2 regions of the Arthrobacter sp. MYb224 genome follow, and region 2 is predicted to be linked to the other one. Evidence: predicted binding sites of a transcription regulator. Region 2 holds the regulator's gene; the other holds the start of a gene.
The links. The regulator LexA, encoded in region 2, represses DNA repair genes until DNA is damaged. The targets are predictions, from matches to a motif close to TCGAACANNTGTTCGA.
Positions count from the first base shown of each region.

Region 1: the regulator LexA is predicted to act here: its motif matches at 9,059-9,074, upstream of CQ017_RS03155 (LysM peptidoglycan-binding domain-containing protein).

Region 1 covers NZ_PCPU01000001.1:655,561-666,752, forward strand. The annotation lists gene CQ017_RS03130 (sensor histidine kinase) at 71-1,567, opposite strand; gene CQ017_RS03135 (NAD-glutamate dehydrogenase) at 1,577-6,382, opposite strand; gene CQ017_RS03140 (hypothetical protein) at 6,503-7,741, opposite strand; gene CQ017_RS03145 (hypothetical protein) at 7,738-8,322, opposite strand; gene CQ017_RS03150 (hypothetical protein) at 8,495-9,043, opposite strand; gene CQ017_RS03155 (LysM peptidoglycan-binding domain-containing protein) at 9,190-9,894, shown strand; gene CQ017_RS03160 (Rv3235 family protein) at 9,908-10,423, shown strand; gene secA (preprotein translocase subunit SecA) at 10,420-11,192, opposite strand, start outside.
Region 2 covers NZ_PCPU01000012.1:39,632-50,823, forward strand. The annotation lists gene CQ017_RS16760 (GNAT family N-acetyltransferase) at 1-67, shown strand, start outside; gene CQ017_RS16765 (GNAT family N-acetyltransferase) at 105-596, shown strand; gene CQ017_RS16770 (MFS transporter) at 593-1,930, opposite strand; gene CQ017_RS16775 (SseB family protein) at 1,952-2,833, opposite strand; gene priA (bifunctional 1-(5-phosphoribosyl)-5-((5-phosphoribosylamino)methylideneamino)imidazole-4-carboxamide isomerase/phosphoribosylanthranilate isomerase PriA) at 2,990-3,727, opposite strand; gene CQ017_RS18205 (hypothetical protein) at 3,750-3,899, opposite strand; gene hisH (imidazole glycerol phosphate synthase subunit HisH) at 3,903-4,538, opposite strand; gene hisB (imidazoleglycerol-phosphate dehydratase HisB) at 4,539-5,159, opposite strand; gene CQ017_RS16795 (histidinol-phosphate transaminase) at 5,185-6,291, opposite strand; gene CQ017_RS16800 (LysM peptidoglycan-binding domain-containing protein) at 6,366-6,719, opposite strand; gene lexA (transcriptional repressor LexA) at 6,977-7,693, shown strand; gene CQ017_RS16810 (glycoside hydrolase family 76 protein) at 7,756-8,838, opposite strand; gene CQ017_RS16815 (HNH endonuclease signature motif containing protein) at 8,927-10,573, opposite strand; gene CQ017_RS16820 (ATP-dependent DNA helicase) at 10,660-11,192, opposite strand, start outside.

The sequences.
Region 1 (11,192 bases), on a different contig from region 2:
CCAAAGAGTAGTGGGGGCAAGTTCTTTAGGAACTTGCCCCCCACTACTCTTTAACAAATTACTTCTTCGCCTATGCCGTGTACTGCTCGCGCCGGTTGCGGTGTAGCGGCATTTCTATGACAACCTTTGTTCCTTGCGGTTCAGATTGCACCCACTGGATTTCACCAGATAATTCGCTGGTGACCAAGGTGCGCACGATCTGCAATCCCAAACCTTCACGCCGTGGACCGTCTGGCAGGCCATGTCCGTCATCTTGAATCACCACGCGCAGCCAATCTTTACCGTCATGTCCGCGGTACCGATTCGCGAGGAGTCCAACTTCGCCATCCCTGTTAGCTAATCCATGCTCCACCGCGTTTGTCACCAGTTCGTTGATAACCAACGACAGTGGTGTGGCCAAATCGGCATCGAGCATTCCGAATTCGCCTTCGCGCCGCGTAGCAACGCGCTGACCCGGAGAGGCAATTTCGACAATGAGCCGGAACTGACGATCCATCAGGTCATCAAATTTGACGGTTTCGTTCAGGCCCTTGGACAAGAAATCGTGAACCGATGCGATAGTTGAAACGCGCCGCATAGCCTGTTCGAGTCCTTGCTGACCCTCGACTGAGTTCATCCGCCGCGATTGCATGCGCAATAGAGCCGCCACGGTCTGCAGATTATTTTTTACCCTGTGGTGAATCTCGCGAATCGTCGCGTCTTTGGTGACAAGTTCCTTCTCGCGACGTCTGAGCTCAGTGACATCACGGCAAAGCACTAGGGCACCCCAACGTTTCGATTCGTCTCGAAGCGGGATTGCACGAAGAGACAGGGTGACCCCGGAAAATTCGACTTCGGTACGCCAAGGCATTTTGCCTTGCAGCACCAGTGGTAGCGTCTCATCGACAACGCGCCGGTCACTGACCAGGGCCATAGTGAGATCCGCGAGCGGTTGACCTTGAAGAACTTCGGCCGCCCCTAGCCGGCGGAAAGCCGACACTGCGTTCGGGCTGGCGTATTCGACCACCCCGTTGACGTTGAGCCTGATGAATCCATCACCGACACGCGGCGCGCCGCGGCGTGAGCCGGTAGGGCTTGCGAAGTCCGGCCACAGCCCGCGGGTTCCCATGGTGAGAAGGTCCTCGGCGCTCTGCCGGTACACGAGTTCCAGGTTCGAGGGCGTACGTGCCTGATTTGGATCAAAGTGTGAGGTGATCACGGCAACAGGGCGGTGCTGGCGCACCAAGGGAATGGCTTGGACCGAAGTTAATCCGGAAATCAGATCAGCGCTTGGTTGCTCGGCAGATTTTTGCACGCGTTGGCTGTCCCAGGCCTGGTCGACCATGAGTCGCAAATCTCTACGGATCCGCTCTCCCACAAAGTCCGTGTGGAATACGGTGTGGGAGGTAGAAGGCCGTACGTGCGCAAGCGCGACATAGGACCCGTCGCCGGTGGGGAACCAAAGAACAAGATCAGCGAACGCCAGATCTGAGATCAGTTGCCAGTCCCCCACCAGCAGGTGGAGCCAGTCCTCATCACCGGGCCCGAGGTTTGCTTGTTGACGGAGTTGCTCGGTGATGAGGGCCATTAGGGGGTGTTACCTCCGGACGATGGAACGCAGAAGGCGAAGGGCTACAGACAGCGACGCCATGTCGTCGCGTCCGAGGCTGTTTACTTCAGCAAACATTGTCTTCGCACGATCAAGGTTAGCCGCGTTTGCTTCTTCCCAAGCTGCAACACGCTCTGCCGGACCGGCAATCTCCGCACCGTTGTCCAACACGTTCAAGGTCAGATCAATGAGTGTCGTATACAGGTCGTCACGCATTGCTGCACGGGCCAACGCCTGCCAACGATCCGAACGCGGCAGCTTAGTGATCCGATTGAGCAAATCGTCGGCGCCAAACTGGTTGTACAACACGAAGTAGGTCTCGGCGACCTGCTGTGCCGAATACTCGGTACGACCAACCAGTTCGGCGATATCCAACAATGTATAGGATTCGAACTGAGAGGCCCACATGCTTGCTCGATGCTCGTCGATCCCATTGCTGATCGCATCAAGCTGCCATGCGTTGTAACGTTCGAGATCCGACCCGCGCAACAGCGTCGGCAGGCTCTGGCGCAACTCGCTGACGATCGGTTCATAGTTGCCTACGATTTCTTCGACCGGCTGCTGCTGATCAACGCGGTTGATGAACCAACGCGTCGTACGATCAAGCAAGCGACGCATGTCGTGATGCTGTCTTCCCCAGTACGCCACCTCCGTACCAGCGGGTTGGAGGTTGATCGCAGCGAATTGCCGGTCGAAACCATAGATTTCACGCAACGCGGTGAACATCTTGGCGATCTGGACTTCGTTTGCACCGGTTTCTTCCATGGCACGGAAGACATAGGTGACCCCACCGATGTTGATGATGTCATTGGCAACAACGGTCGCAATGATCTCCCGGCGCAATGGGTGAGTTTCCAGCTGATCGCCGAAGCGATCCACTAGCTGCTGCGGGAAGTAGCGGCGTAATGTCGCTACGTAGTACGGATCATCCGCCAGATCGGATTCAGCCAGCGCATGCGCGAGCTGAATTTTGGCGTAGGCGGCCAGCACCGAAATCTCCGGCGCGGTCATCATCTCACCAGCGCTCTTGCGCTGTTCCAGCTCGTCGCTACTTGGCAGGAACTCCAGCTCACGATTCAGATCAGCGTTTTTTTCCAGCCACTGCATCAGTCGCTCGTAGGCGGGAGCCCAGACCTTGGCTGCATGCTTTTCGTTCAGCAGTAGCACGTTCTGATCAAAATTGGCCTGCAGCACCAGGTCGCCCACATTGTCCGTCATCGACAACAAGAAATCGGTGCGTTCTTCAGCGGTGAGCTTTCCCGCCTTGATCTGCCGGTCTACGAAGATCTTGATGTTGACTTCACGGTCCGACGTATCTACACCGGCAGAGTTATCGATGGCGTCGGTATTGAGGATAACGCCATTGCGGGCTGCCTCGATGCGGCCAAGCTGCGTCATGCCCAGGTTTCCGCCCTCGCCGATGACCTTGACGCGAATTGCGCCGCCATCAACACGGATCGCGTCGTTGGCGCGATCGCCCACCTGTGCGTGTGTTTCGGCGCTGGATTTCACATAGGTTCCGATGCCGCCGTTGTAGAGCAGGTCAACTGGTGCCGACAGAATCGCCTTGAGCAATTCGTTTGGGCTCAGCTTAGTGACCGAGGGGTCCAAGCCCAGGACTTCGCGTACCTGCACGCTAATCGGGACCGACTTCAAGCTGCGGGAGTAGACTCCGCCGCCTTCGGAAATCAGTTCCTTGTTGTAGTCTGCCCAGCTGGAGCGCGGAAGATCGTATAGCCGCTGGCGCTCGACAAAGGAGGCTTCCGGCGCCGGGTTTGGATCTAGGAAAATGTCGCGGTGGTCGAATGCGGCGACCAGCTTCACGGTACGGGTGCGCAGTAGTCCATTGCCAAAGACGTCGCCTGACATGTCGCCAACGCCTACAGCGGTGAACTCTTCACGCTGAGTATCCAGACCAAGTTCGAAGAAGTGGCGCTTGACCGATTCCCATGCGCCACGGGCGGTAATGCCCATGCCTTTATGGTCATAGCCTACGGAGCCACCCGAGGCGAAGGCGTCACCCAGCCAGTGGCCCTTCTCCTGCGAAATCGAGTTGGCGATGTCTGAGAAGCTTGCTGTGCCCTTGTCCGCAGCCACTACCAGATAGGTGTCATCCCCGTCGTGGCGCACCACATTAGCTGGTGACTCGACGTGCTCGCCATTTTCATCGGTGACCAGATTATCGGTCAAATCCAGCAAGGTCCGGATAAAGATGCGGTAGGAGGCTTTGCCTTCTTCCATCCAAGCTGCCCGATCTACTGCCGGACTAGGTAGCTGCTTGGCGTAGAAACCGCCCTTTGCTCCGGTAGGCACAATCACCGAGTTCTTGACCATCTGCGCCTTGACCAGACCCAGCACTTCGGTGCGGAAGTCCTCTCGACGATCGGACCAGCGCAGGCCACCGCGGGCAACCGCACCGAACCGGAAATGCACACCCTCGACACGTGGCGAGTAGACCCACATTTCATGCCTTGGCCGTGGGAATGGGGCAAAGTCAATCTCTTCGGGTGCGAGCTTGAAGGCCAGCGCGAGACGTTCGGTGTAGTAGTTCGTCCGCTTGGTAGCCTCTATGACCTTTACGAAACGGCGAAGCAGCGTGTCCGCGTCTAAGGTAGGCACATTTTCAAGTGCTTCGTCGATCTGTGCCAGAGCCTGATCCCGTGCCGAAGTTGAAGCCGCAGCAGAGAGCGAAGGATCGAAGGTGGCATGGAACAAATCGACGATACCGTGTGTCACTGCCGCATTGTTGACCAGGGTCGATGCGATGAATCCGGTGGAATTCGAAATGCCAAGCTGCAAAAGGTAGTGCGCGTAGGCACGAAGCATGGCGACTTCCTGCCAGCTTAACCCTTCACACAGCACCAGCGCATTGAGCTTGTCCGATTCGGCGGCGTTGCGAACCACGGCAGAGTACGCGTCGGCAAGTTTGGTTTCGATGGTGGCGAAGTCGATTTCTGGATCAACCTTCAGCCCCATGTCATAGATGTACCGCTCGCCGATGCCTTCGGGGTTCAGCTCATAAGGGCGCTCATCAACCACATCAAGGCCCAAATCCTGCAGTACGGGCAGGATCCCTGAAAGCAGCAACGGCCGGTCTACAAAGATTTTCATTCGCTTGGTGACAGCGGAATCTTCGTCATTGGCAGCATCGTAGAAGGAAACGACTGGTCCTTGCTGATCCGGAGCATCAAGCTCCTCCAGCAGATCAATGTCGGCCAGTGCATCTTCAATCTCAAATTGCACCTTGTACGCTGCAGGGAATGCGCCGGCCCACGAATTGGCCAGGTGGTTGGCTTCGCCCGGTTCGAGACTATTCCGTGCGGTGTCGGTAATCGCGTCGTTCCAGGAGCGAACTGCCTTGGCGATTCGATTCTCCAACGCCTTGCGATCCACCACCGGGGTCAACCCATGGTGCTGAAGGCGAAGTCGATAGAACAGCCGGACCAAGGCGCCGGCTCCGAGCTGCGCTTCATATTCGGTGGACACCGGATTGAAGCTGGAATCCAGCTCTTTTTCGATACGCTGTCGCACATCGGTGGAGAACCTGTCGCGTGGCAGATACACCATTGCGGTCACAAAGCGCCCGTAGGAGTCAGTGCGCAGGAAGACCGAGGTGCGGCGACGCTCTTGCAGACGCAGAATGCCTAATGCAATTTCGGTCAGGTCGTCTACCGAGATCTGGAACATTTCATCGCGCGGGTAGGACTCTAGGATCGTGACGATGTCCTTGCCGGAGTGCGAGTCTCGGGCGAATCCGGTACTTTTCAGGACCGCTTCGATTTTTTCACGCACCACCGGTACGGTTTTCACACTCGAGGTGTACACCTTGGTAGCAAACAACCCAATGAAGCGACGCTCACCATTGACTTCGCCGCTGGCATCGAAGCTCTTAACCCCCACATAGTCCAGGTAGACTCCGCGGTGCACGGTGGAACGCGAGTTCGCTTTCGTGATGATCAATGCGCGCTTGTCGCGGGCCGTCGCGCGGCCACGCTTGGTCAGGTGCTGTGGGCCCTGGTCCTCCAGGGATCGCATGAGCCCTAGCCCGCTTCCTTCACGGGCAACGAGTACGTCTTCTCCGTGCTCCGTGGTCAGATAGTAGTCGCGGTAGCCCAAGAAGGTGAAACGACCGTCCGACATCCAGTTCAGCAGCTCTACCGCCTGATCGAGATCGGCAATCTCGCCTGCGTTGGCGGTCTGCGGCAGCGTCTGGGCAATGCTCTTTGCACGATCCAGCATTGCGGGCCAGTCCTGCACGGCAACCCGCACGTCGGCAAGGACCTTCAGCAAATTTTCAACGATCGTCACTGCTTCATCGTCGGAGAGGTCGCGTGCGACTTCTACCGAAATCCAGGATTCAACCTTGGTATGGGTGTCGATCGAGGTCAGCGTGCTTAGATCCGACAGGGCAGCCGTATCGCCACTGGCAACGTGCTGCAACCCCGTGTGCGACAGCTTTTTGATCAGTCCGGTGTCTCGATCGCGGGAGACCACGAAAGTCGGGTGCACGACGAGCTGAATTGGGGCTGAAAGCCGGACCAGCTCCGCGGTGACCGAATCAACCAAGAACGGCATATCGTCGGTGACGATATGTACCACCGAAACACCATTGTTGCGGGTAATAGATACATTGGCCGTATCAACGTCGCGGCCATATCCGATTTCCAAGTGTGCGGCTACTCGCGCCTCGAGCTCGTCGGGCGTAAACGCCGCGACATCTTCTCTAGCGATTTGGCCATAGTACTCGCTCACCAACTGCGAGGTGAGTGTCGCATCCATAAATGATTCTGACATGCTGGATTCCGACGAGTTCAAGTGAACGCCTCCAAGAACGAAGTTCTAATTAATCCGCGTCTTTGCGGATCTCCGATAGAAACCACACTACCGTGTTTTCGAGTACCAAAGTTCAAGGTTTCAGCCGATTCGACGACTCAGTCGCTTCCGTCTCTTTTCCGTGGATTTAATGCCCAGCAAACCTCGTATTTCAGTACGCAATGTACTCTTAGGGGCGATTTCAGCCAAGGGCGATCCGGCTAGTAGCGCCGCATTGCAGCTCACCACGTCTTGGGGCAGGTATCCAGCGATGCAATGATTGGGCCCGAACCGATCCCAGGTTTCCAGGAGACGCCGTTTGGGGCTATGCCCGGTATTCGCAGCACCGAGTTTATTGAAAACAATCTGCAGACTCACTCCGGGGACTTGATCTTCCAATTCATCGATCGCTCGAAGGGCGCGCGGGATCCCTACGCTATCTGCGGCGACAACCATAAATACTTCATCCGAACAGCGAAGCATCTCCACGGTGACCGCGTTGCGCTGAGGCGCTTGGGTGTCAAAGCTCAGTTGTTCGTCCATTTCCACCTGCGATGCGACATCAAGCACCACCAAATCATTGTGTTCACGCAAGACACTTGTCGCACGACGTAGCGCAGAGGCTCTCACCTCCGGCCACCTGCTTGACCGGGGCAGACCGGTGGCTACTTTGAGTATCGCAGTACCAACTTCGACGCTCAAGCAAGTTGCATCCAACCTTGCAGGTTCGCGTGATCCCGAGTCAATCACGCGACAAAGCTGCGCGATAGATGCGGATTCATCGAGCAGACCCAGCTGTATGGAAATGGACGCGGCAAAAGTATCGGCGTCCAGTATCACCACCGTTTTTCCTGAGAGCGCGGCTTCCACAGCGTAGTTCAGCGCCACCGTGCTTCGGCCCGGTGCACCCGCCGCGCCCCAAAAGCAGACAATTTTTCCGGTCGACAATGTCGCTTGCGCGGAGGCCTCGGTGACCTGTGCTTCGTCTAACTCATCGGGATGCGTCAATTCACGAAGCGCCTGCACCACGAGTAGTTCTAGCTCCAGCATTGGAACGCTCTCAATTACTTCGAGCATTCCTTGGGTGGTGCCACCGCTTCGAGGTTTTTCGTCCAGCAGTACCAGCACCGTTTGTTGCGAAATCACCGCGTCGATCTGTTCCAGTGGCGGCAGCAGCTCCCGACCGGACACCAACAGCACGTCTGTTGCGCCCACCGCACAGGCCGCAACGGCCTCCGCAATATCTTCACATACGCGAGTGACCATCAACTCGCCGCGATACCCTTCGATTTGGCGGACAACGTGTTCACCATTTCCCAAGACCACCACCGAGATACTCATTGCTGGGTACCGGCTGGATTGTAGATCACGATAATTCTCGATTCGTTAGCCAAGGCTTGAAGCAATGGCTCGAGATGGTCGGGTTCGACGAGCAGCTCCAGATTGGTACCGTTTTGATTCACGAGTCCCCCTGCGCGGGCAACCCGTGCAGAGACTTCCACCATGCTTGCCAACTGTTCTGGAACTCCGTACGCCGAACCGCCCTTTTCACGTTGGGCAATCCATACATCGACGAAACTACCCGGGGTAATCGCCGGCGTAAGATCCGCTGGCAGATCAATATTGATTGGCCGGCGGGAGCCCAATTCGTTGTGCGTAATGGAGTCGTTCGGGATGAACTCACCGGCTCCAATGAAGGTATTGGCGCGGGCGTTGGTAATGAGCTCCGGATTCGCTTCGAGGTATTGAACACCGGATTCCCCGAGTTTCACATTCTCAGTTCGAAGATTTTGCGTCGAGAGTTCTTCTCCCAGAGTGATGTTTGCTCCGGCTACATAAACCTCTGTGGTGTGGTTCAGTTCGCGCACGAGATAAACCGTGCCAACCACTGAAGCCACGACCAGGACCGCGCCCAGGGCCAATCTCGGGTCCTTCCACGTCGGTCGCTTTACTCGCGGTGCGCTAGCAGAACGGGTCGTGCCGGTGTTCTGTTCGCCGCTCATGCTCTGTCCTTTGCCCGCGCTAGCTACTTGTTTCGAGAGCCTACGACAAGTTTCGGTTGGTGTGAAGACCTATTCCGGGGCCTGTGGATTATTAGACATCGACGACTTGGACCCAGCCGACCGTATCTAGCGGCAGGAGCTGATAGCCGGTGATACTGCGATCACGCGCGTAATCGTCTCTGGGATGAAGCGCAATGATGAGAAAGTCTTTACCTACCTGCGACAAGGTTCCTTCGGCTACTGGCTTGCCGTTGATGTCATATGCCAAGGTTCGCTGGCGATCACGCAGCACGCCGCGAACCACGGTGGAGAACTTTACTGGCGACAAGCGCCCTGCGAGGTTAGAACCGATCTGATTCATTTCCAGTGAACGCAGCGCCAAATTCTTCACCAGCCAACGCTTGCCTTCATTTTCGAGGCAGAAATATTCTCTACCGATGGGGCCAAGCCTTGCGTTTATTTCGTATTCGCCGGCCAGCTTCAGGGCAACTGCCGATCCTTGAAGCCGAAGCAAGCGCTCATGCATTTGCTCTGTAGCTCGTTCGATACGAATACTTTCCGCTACCTCTTCGCGGAACTGTGCCGCCAGTTGGGCTTCGGCCTGGGCCTCAAGATCTTCAAAAAGGGAATCCCATCGCATGCGCCCACTGTACGAGAGAAGAGTTTTTCGGGAAACCCTCTTCCATAAAATCAATTAAAGTGTCATCATCTATATCTAACTACAGCAAACTGCATCAAATTACATAAAAAGAGGCGAGATGGATGTTCCGCTTAAGGAAGACTTTCATGGTCGGCCTGCTGACTGGTGCAACGTTGGTCATCCTGTTGGCCTTGGCCGAATGGGCCGTACGTTCACGGCCCCACTTCGATCCAGCTGGCGACATGTCGCAGAACTTGCTGGTGTTATTTCTGCTTGGCACCGGAGTCCTCTTTGGTGCGTACCTGATTTTTTATGCTCTCCTGCGCGCGGCATTTAACGCGGCACGCCACGGGCATGGCGGCTTCTTGGAATTGTTGATCCGGTTGGCCCCAAGCTTGGCTCACCGTGCAGTGGGCCCGATCTTAGGAACAACGTTGGCACTGTCCGGAACCGGCATTGCCAACGGCGCGACGACTCCTCACCCGGATATCTCGCACCACCAAACCGGAGAGCTGGCATCTTTGCCACACAGCCCAGAAACTGCCTCAGCACAGCCAAATACCGAAATCCCAACACCGGGCTGGTTTCCTGGCTCACTGAGCATTCCTATGAACCGACTTCTGGGATCCGGGAATGACCGAAAAAGTGCCTCTGCGCAACCGGATCATGTAGTCGTCGCATCTGGACAAACCTTATGGAGCATCGCCAACGACTTGCTCAACAGACACGGATCGCCTGCCGAGATTGCCGAGCTTTGGCCGCAAATATATGAGTTGAACCGCCAGGTGATCGGGGAGGACCCAAATCTGCTGCGGCTTGGTATCGAACTGCAGTTGCCCAAAACCGACTAGGGAGGAAAACACCGTGAGCATCGAGTCAGAGCTGCTTGCCAACCGGACAAGAAATAGCAGGGCAGGCAGCTGCCCAAACACACCGCTACGCTTCACCGCAGAACATCGCCAGCCCAACGCCAACAGATCGCCACAGCAAATTTCGTTGGCCATGGATCGCATATTTCATCGACCGGCGATTGCACCATCCGAGCGCAAGACCGTCGTCGAACTCTCTCATGCGGTGTCCCGAGCGATCTTCGAGATCATCGCTGGATATCGTTCGGTGAGCCAATTGGCTTTTGTCATGGACCCCGAATGCGTAAAAAAGCTTCGTTCGCAGGCAATTCTGCAAACCGGTGGCTACACCGTCCAGCCGATGCCGGGCACCAGCCACGGCGAGGTACGTTCGCTGCATTTGTGGCCTACGATATCCGGTGCCTACGAATGCTCGGTCATCGTGGCCTTTAAACACCGCGTCCGCGCCGTAGCTCTCAGAATTGAGCCATGGCACGGACGATGGCAAATCACCAGTGTGGAAATGCTTTAGCGGCGCTTACTTTTCTTGTTCTTTTTGGCCGGGTTCGAAGCTTGCTTGGCCTGGGTACTGGCTTCGCCGTCCTCGTCAGGCCCGGTGAACTGCAAGTTCTTCGGAACGGCCGGTTCGCCCACTGCACCGGAGGATTCCTGACTCGTTTCCGATCCGGCTGGCACGTCGAGGTTGAAGAGTGTTCCGATGCTTTCTTCACGGATGGATTCCATCATGGTCTGGAACATGGTGTATCCCTCGCGCTGGTATTCAACCAACGGATCGCGCTGAGCCATGGCACGCAGACCGATGCCTTCCTTGAGATAGTCCATCTCGTACAGGTGCTCTTGCCACTTGCGACCGATCGTGGAAAGCACGACGCGGCGTTCGAGATCTCGCAAGACCTCGGAGCCGATGGCCTTTTCGCGCAGTTCATACTGGTACTTAGCGTCCGAGAGGATCTCGGTTTCAAGGAACTGTGGAGTTAGATGCCCAACGCCGTGCACCTCCTCGACCACTTCATCGACAGTGAGGCCGATCGGGTAAAGCTGCTTGAGGTTTGTCCACAGCTGCTTCAGGTCCCAATCATCCGGGTTGCCAACCAGAGTGACCTCGTTGACCATGGATTTCACGACGTCTTCGAGGAAGTGGCTGACCTTCTCGTCGATATTCTCGCCTTCTAGGATCGCGCGGCGGTCGGCGTAGATTGCTTCACGCTGACGGTTCATCACGTCATCGTATTTCAGCACGTTCTTACGCTGTTCGGCGTTTACTCCCTCGACCTGCGCCT
Region 2 (11,192 bases):
GATCGGCACCGAGCGCAAGGACATGTACTGCTACTCCCGGCTGAAAACCGAGGGCCCGGCGCACTAGCAAAAGCACGATTCCACTACGAGAGGCAGGATCATTGATGGACCGTCAAACGCAGAAGATTGTTCTGGAACCATTGCACGAGGGGCATAGGCAGTTCGTCATTTCCCTGGCCTCCGATGAACGAGTCACTCGCTATATCGGTGATGGTTCGGTCTGGGACGATCAGACGATCGGCGAGCGAATTCAATTGGCACTGAGCGCTTTGCCGCTTGCTACGGTTGGGGCCACTCGCTGGTTTGTGGCTATCGCTGCGGGGCATCCGGCAGGGCTGGTCGTGGCCACCCGTAAACCCGAGGGAGTCGAACTTGGGTATTGGGTCTCCCCCGGCTATTGGGGTCAGGGAATCGCCGGTGCCATGGTCAATAGCGCGCTAGGGCTCATCCCCGAACTATTTCAGGTGCGCCGTTTGATCGCTCGGGTCGACCCAGCCAATGTTGCCTCGGCCAAGTTGTTGGCGCGCAGAGGCTTCACGGGGCGGTCAAGCACCGACGGGCTGGATCACTACGAGCTCAAACTCACCTCGGCCTAAACGAAGTCGCCCATCCGCGCGCGACGGGTGCGGCGCACTCGTCGGCGGATCTGCTGGGCGATCAATGCGATTACCACGATGAATACCGCCAGCAAGCCGATGCCGATAAATGCCTGGGCGGGGCCGAGCGTATCCACGAAGATGCCGGTCAGCGGTGAACCGAGCGCGGTGCCGGTGGTCATCGCCGAACCGTACCAGCCCATGGCCTCGCCGCGGCGTTTCTCCGCGACCAGGTCGGTGAGCCATTCGGAGGCCGCCGAGAGCGTGGGCGCGCAGAGCAGGCCCGGGGCGAGCGAGAGCAGCGCCAAGCTCCAGGTGTCGGTGGCGAAATACATGGGCACGGTCAGCACCGCCATCGCCAAGAGCAGCAGGAGCGGGGAGATAGCCCGGTTCATCGAGCCGTAGACCAGCCCGCCGATCAGCGACGAACCGCACCAGAAGAGGAATACGATCCCCAGGTCACCGGAGCGTGACTGCGCTTCGAGTTCGGCAACGATGCCCACCTCGGTGCCCGTGAGCAGCGCACCGGCTCCGCCGGCGGCGATGAACACCGCAAGCACCGAGGCGCTGATCCAGTTGAAGCGGCTCTTGAACGCACGTCCGCGGCTCTTGATCCGGGCGCGCGCGGACTTCCAACCCGCGGTGATCAATTCGCCTTCGACCTCGGCCACGCCGAAGGGGGCCGCGGCGATGAAACTGGCCTCCGCGCCGAGACGCTCCTCGTGCACGTTGGCGCGCAGGGCCACCGCCTTGGGGTCATCACTGCGCGTCGGCGGATTCAAAATCATCAGCGCCAGACCGGCGACCGATGCGGTCACCCCGATGACGCTCAGCCCGATGGTGCTGCTGATCTGCGTGGCGACGATCCCTGCCGAGGCCGGTCCGACGATGAATACCAGTTCGGTGGCCGTCGCATCGAGCGCAAAGGCGGTGCGCCGGTTATCCCCGGTGGTCATGATGCCCAGGGCGGTACGGACCACGGAGAACACCGGCAGCGAGAAGAGCCCGCCAATGAATGCCAGCGGGTACACCCACTCCAGCGACACGTGCGGGACGGTGCACCAGACGATGGTTTCGACGAAGATCGAAGGAATCAGCGCCCGGCGCAGCCCCCACGCATCGACCCGGGCACCGCGCCACGGGGCGCCGATGGCAATGCCGAGGGTCATCAGTGCGGTAACCAGCCCGGCGGACACCCAGCTCTGATCGAGATTCGTAACCAGGTGCAGAAGCAGCAGCATGCTCAGCGCCGAGTGCGGCAATCGGGCAATCATTCCGATGACTAGCAGCGATGAAATCTGCGGCTGCCGCAGAATCTGCCAATACCGTTTCATACCCGGTGGTGTCCTTTTCTCTTAGTCTGGTGCGCTGAGCAAACTCACTTCGAGCGAATCGACCGCTTCGGCGAATTCTGGGTTTTGGGCGAGGCGCCCATGGATGTCTTTGGTGCTCTGGCGGGCTTCGGCCTCGGGGGTTCTGGCGGCGAAGACGAACTGCAGGTTCAGTTCCGGTCCCGGGCCGCCGCCCAGCACCGCCGCTCCAGAGACATCTCGCGAGCCGACTCCCCGGCCCGGCGCCACCTTCACCGCGCGGAGCGCCGGATAACCGGCGGTCGCCTCTTCGACGAGCTTGGCGATGTGCTCGCTGAGATAGCTGGGGGTCCAATCGGTCTGCTTGGCCAGGTTCCACATCCCGGGGCGACGCAGCACGAAGGTGAAATCGCTGCCCGGGTCGAGCACCAGCAGCTGGGCTTCTTCGCTCACCGCAGACAGGGCCGCGCGGGGTGCGTAGACCGCCACCGGTCGGGCCTCGCCATGCCAGGCCTGCAATCGCTCGACAGTGGTGAATACCGGCAAGGCCATCCGCCCATCGGGTGCCTTGATCTTGACCAGCGCCATGTCGGCTTCCTTATCGGCGGCGAAACCATGTTCGGTCAGCGCTTCTTCGCCGAGCTGGGCGACAACCGCCACGAAGACGCGAGCCTGGGACAGGGCCCGATGCACTCCGGCCTCGTCTCCGGTTCCCGCGCGGAGTTCGGCCAGGGCGCGCTCCACGGCCGGGTCGGCGGCTCCATCGTCCTTGTCAAACTTGTGCAACGGATTTTCCTCGCCGCTCAAGTCCCGACCGTCCCAGCCTTGGCCGGCAGAATCTGCGCGGTTGCCAGCTTGCGCCAACGCCGCGGCGATATGCCCGGGCAGGTGGCGTTTGGGATCGGATTCGGGGTGCGAAGTGCTCATGAAACTATGCTATCTGCCGGGTGCAAATGCGAAAGTCCTGCGACGAAAATCCGTTCATGACCTTTGCCACGCACCCCGGCTCCGGTGCAGAGGGCAAAAGACCCGAACCGGGCCGGTGGGCGCTGGTTCGGGTCCTGGCTCAAAAAATGGTGGAGGCTAGCGGCGCCCTGCCACGTCCAGCGCTTGGGCGAGGGTGAACTGGCCCGCGTAGAGCGCCTTGCCCATGATCGCCCCTTCGATTCCCTCCGAGACCAATTCGCGCAGCACGCGCAGATCTTCCAGCGAGGAGATGCCACCGGAGGCGATCACGGGTTTGGTGGTCTTGGCGCAGATTTCGCGCAGCAGGTCCACGTTCGGCCCGCGCAGGGTGCCGTCCTTGGTCACGTCGGTGACCACATAGCGGGCGCATCCGGCATCTTCCAAGCGTGCCAGCACGTCCCAGAGGTCGCCGCCGTCCTTTGTCCAGCCGTGGCCGGACAGGGTGGTTCCGCGCACGTCCATGCCCACGGCGATTTGCTCGCCGAAGCGTTCGATGACGCGCGCGGTCCAGTCGGGGTTTTCCAATGCTGCGGTCCCCAGGTTCACGCGGGTGGCCCCGAATTCCAGTGCGCGCTCCAGCGAGGCATCGTCGCGGATGCCGCCGGAGAGTTCCACCTTGATGTTCAGTTCGTCGGCGATGCGGCGGACCACCTCGGTGTTGTTGCCGCGGTCAAAGGCCGCGTCGAGATCCACCAGATGGAGCCATTCGGCCCCTTCGCGCTGCCAGGACAAGGCCGCCTCCAGCGGGTCGCCGTATCCGGTTTCCGACCCGGCTTCGCCCTGCACCAGGCGAACGGCTTGGCCGCCGGCGATATCTACCGCCGGGAGCAGTTCAAGAATTGGTTGCTCGCTCATAATTTCCTTCTGTCGCTAATGTCTAGAGAGTCTGAACCCAGCCGGCGACAATTGCCGCGGCGGCCAGGGCCCACAATGCGATGATCCACGAGATATGCGCTTTCTGGCTTTTGAGCGAGATCGCGCCGCCGGCGAGGAAGGCACCGAGGGTTAGCAGGATGATGGCCCACATTTCCTAAAGTGTCTCCAACCAGTTGCGCAGCAAGCGGGCCCCGGCGTCGCCGGACTTCTCCGGGTGGAATTGCACGGCGGACAGCGGACCGTTTTCCACGGCCGCGACGAATTCGGTGCCATGGGTGGACCAGGTCACCTGGGGCGGGGTCATCGCCGGTTGGGTGACATCGAACTCCCACTTCTGCACGCCATAGGAATGCACGAAGTAGAACCGCTCGTCCTCGATCCCGGCGAAGAGCCGGCTGTTCTCCGGCGGGCGCACGGTATTCCAGCCCATATGCGGGATGACCTCTGCTTGCAGGCGCTCGACCACACCAGGCCACTCGCCGATGCCTTCGGTTTTCACCCCGTGCTCAACACCTTGCTCGAAGAACACCTGATGTCCCACGCAGATGCCCAGCACCGGCTGGCCACCGGCGATGCGGCGGCCGATCCAACGCAGCGCGCCGACCTTGGTCAGCTGCTCCATCACCGAGGCGTAGGCTCCCACGCCGGGAACGACGAGGCCATCAGCGGCCAAGATCGCTTTCGGATCCGCGGTCAGCTCCACCTCGGCGCCGGCGGCTTCCAGCGCGCGCACGGCCGAGCGGACGTTGCCGGATCCGTAATCGAGGACGACGACAGTTTTTTTCGCCACTTAGAGGGCACCCTTCGTGGATGGGATCTTGTCGCCCATGCGGGCGTCCGGCTCGACCGCTTCACGCAGCGCGCGAGCGAATGACTTGAATTGGGCCTCGACGATGTGGTGCGGATCGCGCCCGGAGAGCACCTCGATATGCGCGCAGATCTGCGCGTGGAAGGTGATGGCCTCGAATACGTGCCGCGTCATCGAACCGGTGAAGTGCCCGCCGATCAGGTGGTATTCCTGGCCTGCGGGTTCCCCGCCGTGCACCAGGTACGGGCGGCCGGAGACGTCAACGACCGAACGGGACAGCGCCTCGTCCAGCGGTGCGTAGGAGGTGCCAAAGCGGCGTATGCCCGCCTTGGTGCCCAGGGCCACGCGCAGCACCTCGCCGATGGTGATGGCCACGTCTTCGACCGTGTGGTGCACGTCGATGTGGGTGTCACCGGTGGCGCGCACGGTCAGGTCGATGAGCGAATGCTTGGACAGGGCGGTGAGCATGTGGTCATAGAACGGCACGCTCGTGCTGATCTCCGAGACCCCGGTTCCGTCCAGGTCCAACTCGACGAAAACTGATGATTCGCTGGTCTCGCGTTCCATCCGGGCGCGACGAGCGCCAATCAATTCGGCAGACATGTCTTCCTTCGCTTGTGTGTGAATTCTACTTCTGTGCACCCAGCAACAAGGCCAGGTGCTCCAGGAAGGCGGTGGTTTCGGCTTCGGTGCCGGCGGTGACGCGCAGCGTTCCCTTGATTCCATTGTCGCGGACAATGATGCCGGCATCCAACAGGCCCTGCCAGATGGCGTGCGGATCTTCCAGTCCGCCGAAGAAGACGAAGTTCGAATCCGAGACAGATGGCTTCAAGCCGAGATCGATCAGCGTGGACACGATGCGGTCGCGCTGGGTCTTGATGTCTTCGACCTGCGCGAGCAGCAGCTCGATGTTCTTCAGCGCCGCGATGGCGGTTGCCTGGGTGACCGCGGAGAGGTGGTAAGGCAGACGCACCAGGCGAATCGCGTCGGTCACCTCGGGGGCCGCCGCGAGATAGCCCACGCGGGCTCCGGCCAGGCCGAAGGCCTTGGACATCGTGCGCGAGACGATCAAGCGCTGGCGCCCTTCGAGCAGGGTAAGCGCCGATCGAGTACCTGCCAGCGAGAATTCTGCGTAGGCTTCATCCACGATCACCATGGCGTCCGTTTCGCTGGCGGCCTCATAGACCGCTTCGATGACGTCTAGGCCCAGTGCGGTTCCGGTCGGGTTATTCGGGGAGCACAGGAATACCACGTTTGGGCGGTGTTCGCGCACCTGCGCGGCGGCGGATTCGGCCGAGAGGGTGAAATCTTCGGCGCGGTTTCCGGCAATGAATTCGGTATCGGTGCCACTGGCGAGCAGCGGGTACATCGAGTAGGTGGGGACGAAACTAAGCAGGCTGCGCCCCGGGCCGCCGAAGGCCTGCAGGATCTGCTGGAGAATTTCGTTGGAGCCGTTTGCGGCCCAGATGTTGTCGGAGGTCAGCCCGTGACCAAGGTAGTCGGCGAGCAGCTCGCGCAATTCGGTAAATTCACGATCCGGGTAACGATTTAGGCTGGCAGCCGCTTTGGTTACTTCCTGAGCGATGGCATCGACAACGGTCGCTGGCAACGGATGGGTGTTCTCGTTGACGTTCAGCTGAATGGGGACGTCAATTTGCGGCGCTCCATATGGGGATAGCCCGCGGAGATTCTCACGCAAGGGCAGCTGACTCAGAAGTTCACTACGGTCATTCACGCATTAATTCTAATGCTGAGGCACTCTCGCCGGTGAATCCACGACAAGAACAGGTAACAATAGTGAGCTGGCACTTAGTTCGAGAGTACCGGGATATCCAAAGTGTCCCCGGCGTACAACACACCGGCATCGATGGAGTTCAATTCCTCAATGTGGCTCATCGCCGCGTTGACTTCGTAGCCTACGGCGTACTCGCTGGCCAGCCCCCATAGGGTGTCACCGGGAATCACGGTGACTTCCACCGTCGCCGGGCCGGTGGGAAGGTCCGTGGACGCTTGGGCGCTGCTGGTGAACATGGTGAACATGAACGCCGCGGCGATCGTGAGCAGGAAGACCGGTATGCCTACCAGTACTGCCCAACCGCGACGGTTGATGCGGATCCTCATTGGTGTCTTGCTCTGCTGTGGGTGAAGTGCCAGAGTTGCCACGACTTTTTCTCCTCAACGATTACGGGTGATGCGAACCAATATTCGAATACAATCTTCGAACACCTGTTCGATACTAGTACATCTTTTCTAACAGAGCCAGATCGAACTTGTCCAGATGTTTTCGAACAAATCTTTGAAAGAAGCCCTGCGATCAACTAAGATTTCGAAGTAGTCGATCAATGAATACATCACAACATTGGGCACCGACAGTTTGTAGCTTCGAACTGAGGACCGAATGCAAGGGAAGGCAAAAATACATGTCAGCATCACAGCGCACTCCCCGGTCGAACGCCCGTTCGCTGACGATACGTCAGAAAAAGATCCTCGAAACCATCCAGCGTGCGATCGGCAAGAATGGCTACCCGCCGTCGATGCGTGAGATTGGCGACTCGGTCGGGCTCAAAAGCCTTTCGAGCGTTACTCACCAACTCGGTCAGCTCGAAAAGCTTGGGTACATTCGTCGCGACCCGCGGCGTCCACGAGCGATGGAGATTCTGCTTCCGCTGCAGCTTGCAGAGGACGGCGAGGGAAGCAGCGAGCCGCTGAGCGCGCCGGAACCCGCTGAGGACACGAAGGTCATTGAGCTGAGCTCCTCGGCAGACACCACAATGGTTCCCTTGGTCGGACGCATCGCCGCCGGTGGACCAATTTTGGCGGAGCAAACCGTCGAAGACGTCTTTTCCCTACCCCGCCAGCTGGTTGGCCACGGCGAGCTGTTCATGCTCAAGGTATCGGGCGATTCGATGGTGGATGCGGCTATTTGCGATGGCGACTGGGTGGTCGTCCGTCGCCAGCAGACCGCGGAGAACGGCGATATTGTGGCCGCATTGCTTGACGAGGAAGCCACGGTGAAGACCTTCCGTCAGCGCGACGGCCACACCTGGTTGCTGCCACAGAATTCGCGTTATGAGCCGATTCTCGGCGACGCGGCCACGGTGATGGGACGCGTCGTGTCGGTGATGCGTTCGCTGTAGCAGGCAAGTTTATTCCAACGAGCCATTCGGCCTCACCCATTGTCGGTGAGACCGGATGGCTTTTATTTTGCGCTGAGGTGGCTCGGCGGCAGGCTCACGCGCCCGGCTGCCTGGAGGATCGTCCAGCGTTGGGTGGCCGCCGAAAGCTGCGTCTCGACCCGGTCCGCGATCTGGCTCGCCGTGTCGCGGACCAATCGCGCGGCGGTGCGGCGGGTCTCAGCGGGCAGACGTTCGTCGTTCGCGGCGAGCGCCAGGTAGCGGCAGAGGATTCCAGTGAACAGATTGCCGTCTCCGCCGGATTCCAGGCGCAGGCCCTGTGCCGCAGTGGCGAGCTGGTCGTTGATCGCCTGAATCAGCGAGGCGGCTTGTGCCAGATGCTCAGCGGTCCCGGTGGCCAGCAATGCGCCGAGCACGGTGCCCTGATTGTAGGTGTAGATCGCTTCCTCGGTGCGCGGGCCGCCGGCGGTCAGGCGGATGCCGTCGAGGTAGAGCCCGGAGGATGTGCTGTAGAGCTCGCGACGCAGCCAGTCCAGCAGCCCGGTGGCGGTGCTCAAGTCCGCGATGCGTGCGAAATACAGGGCCGCCGGGGCGTTGGTGGGCGTGTTCTTGAAGTCGCGTTTGCGCGACCAGTAGAGCCCGCCGCCGAGCTTCTCGTCTTGGCCGCGCACCAGCTGTCGAGCCAGTGCACGCATGGCTAGGGTGGCGAGCAGCGCCGGGCGGGCGGTGAGCTGCTGGCTCAGCCCATTGAGCCGTTGGCTGGCAAGCAGCAACCAGGCCATGTCGTCGTAGAAGTAATTCGGGAAGCGGCCGAAATTGCGCAGCAGGATGCCGCGCAGCAGCTGGTTGGCCCGCCGCCAGTGCCTCTGGGCCGCGCACCGGTGACCGGAGTGCAGCTCGCGGAAAGCCGCGTCGAGGATCGCGTCGAGATAGTGCGCCTGCCACCAGTAGTGCCATTCGGACCAGGGGCGCGGGCGTTTGCCAGGCGCTGGCGCGGTAGGCGTCGCATGCAGCGAGCCGATCCAGGTGCCGGGCAGGCCCATGAGCCGATGGCCGAATCTGGCGTGCAGGTCCTCGCCTGCCACCGCGGCTAGGGCCTCCCAGTGCTCGGGGTCGTGGTTGCCTGGCTGATGCTGCGCTTCATTCACGAGTCGGCTCCCACTGCTCAATTCTCCGGTTGTGTGCAACAGCGTAGCCGCTTCGCCCGCCGGCATCGAGCACATCGAGCGGGCGGGATCAGGCCGCGAGCACTTCGGCGGCCGAGAACCAGTAGGTGTTGCGTCGCGGTTGTTGATCGGGGTCCAAGAATTTGGGCAGCAGCACCGCCGGAGGTTTGCCCTCGGCCACCACGAGGTTGAAAAGCCCGGCATGGCGCGCGTGGTGATGCATGGGACAGAGCAGAACGCCACGATCCACGCGGGTCTGTCCGCCCTCCTCCCATGGATCGACGTGGTCCGCCTCGCAGCGGCTGGCCGGCATCCGGCAGCCCGGGTAGAGGCAACCGCGGTCGCGGGCGGCCAGGGCGCGTTTCATATGCGGCGGAAAGAGCCGTTTGGATCGGCCGATATCCAGCGGTTGGCCTTTGCCGTCCAGCACCGCCGGGTAGATTCCGGCATTGCACATGAGCGTTCGGGCCTCCGCCGCGGTCAGCGGCAGGCCATTTTCGGTGCTGGCGAAGCTGGCGGCGCCAGCGAGCATTTTCTCGTAGTTCAGGTGCACGATCACCTGCGGGGCGATCAGCCCGGCGCCCGGATTTTTGCCGCCGACGCGATTGGCACGCAGCACCGCGAGCAATCCGGTCAGGTGGCGCAGGGCCGGGCTCAGGTCTTCGAAGGGCCGTTCGGGCGGCGGGGCGAGGTTGCTGGGTGGTTTCGGTGGTTCGGCTTCCGTCGCTTCGGCAGCCGGGGCGCGGGCCCAACCGGGCATGCTCGGCGCATCGTCCCATTCCTTGGGGGTGGTTGGCGTTGGCGCAACCGGGGTTCCGGGCTCGACCGATGGGGCGGGCTCGTCCGATGCGGCGGGCTCGGCGTGGTTGGGATAGCTGGCGTGGACGAGCTCGTTGAGCTGCTCGCGGTTGCCGGCGATGGTGTTGGGGTTGTCGATCTTGGCGCGGAGCGACTCGATGAGTTCGGCATCGTGCGGGAAGACCTTGAGCTGGTAGATGACCAGTCCGCCTTTTGTGCCACGAGGGAAGAGTCCTGCCTCGGCGAACAGCGCCTCGGGCGGGCGCTGGGCCTGGAGCTGCTCGGTGATGAGGCCGGACAGGTGCTTCGCGGCGCTGGCCGGTTCCTGGGCGATGAGCTTAACCGCCTGCGCTTCGAGCTGGGCGCGGGCCTGCGGGCCGGGCAGGTCCGCTTCGGCGTTGCGGATGGCCCGGGCGGCGCCGATCGCCGGGCGCGGATCTACGTTGCGGTTCGCGAAGTGGGCGGCAAGCTGCGGGCAATCGGGGGTGGTCCGCTCCCCCGCCTCGGAGACCTTGGCGATCAGCGAGCCGGCGGCCGCGAGCCGGGAGAGAGCCGCGCCGTGGGCGATGCCCAGCCAGCCGGAGTGCAGGTCCGCGGCGTCCTTGAAGCTGCTGCGGCCCAGCGTGCAGGTGCCGTGCAGCGCGGCGAGCTGCTCGTCCGTGGGTGCGGCGCCGGCGTCGGCGATGGCATCGAGGGATTCGGTATCCAGCTGGTGGCTGCCGCTGCGCTGAACCGCGTCGGCCGCGTGGATCTGCAGGCGGGACAGGGTCTGCGCGGTGCGTTCGGCCAGCCAGGCGAAGTAGGCGGCCTGGCCGGCGGGCAGTTCCTGGGAAGAGAGTTGCGCGCAGGCGGCATCGAGGGTGGTGATGGCCTGGGCCATCGCCCCGAGGGCCGCCTGGTTGCTGGTGAGTTCTTCCATACCCACCACCTTGCACGGTCCGCGGGCGGGTGCCGGCGGATCGGGCGCAGGGTGTGGAAAAGCGGGCGTGGCCGGTTTGGCGCCGGCTACTTTTCCGGTTGCAGGCGCTGCAGCACGCCGGTGATGACTTTTTTGTCGGTGGTCGGCCACATCGGCGGCAGCGAACTTTTCAGGAACGAGCCGTAGCGGGCGGTGGCCATGCGCGAGTCGAGGACCGCGACCACCCCCTTGTCCTGCACCGAACGGATCAGCCGGCCGGCGCCCTGGGCCAGGCGGATGGCCGCGTGCGTCGCGGAGACCTGCATGAAGCCGTTGCCGCCGTGCTTGGCCACGTCCTCGGTGCGGGCCTTGGAGATCGGGTCGTCGGGGCGCGGGAAAGGGATCTTGTCGATGATCACCAGGCGGCAGGAATCCCCGGGCACGTCCACGCCCTGCCAGAGGGTCATGGTGCCGAACAGGCAGGTGTCGCGCTCCGCGGAGAAGTCCGCGACCAGCGACTTCATGCTCGCGTCGCCCTGGCAGAGGATTTTCACATCGAGCTTCTCGCGCAGGATCGCCGCGGCTTCCTCGGCCGAACGCTTGGAGGTGAACAGCGCCAGCGCGCCGCCGCCGGAGGCGG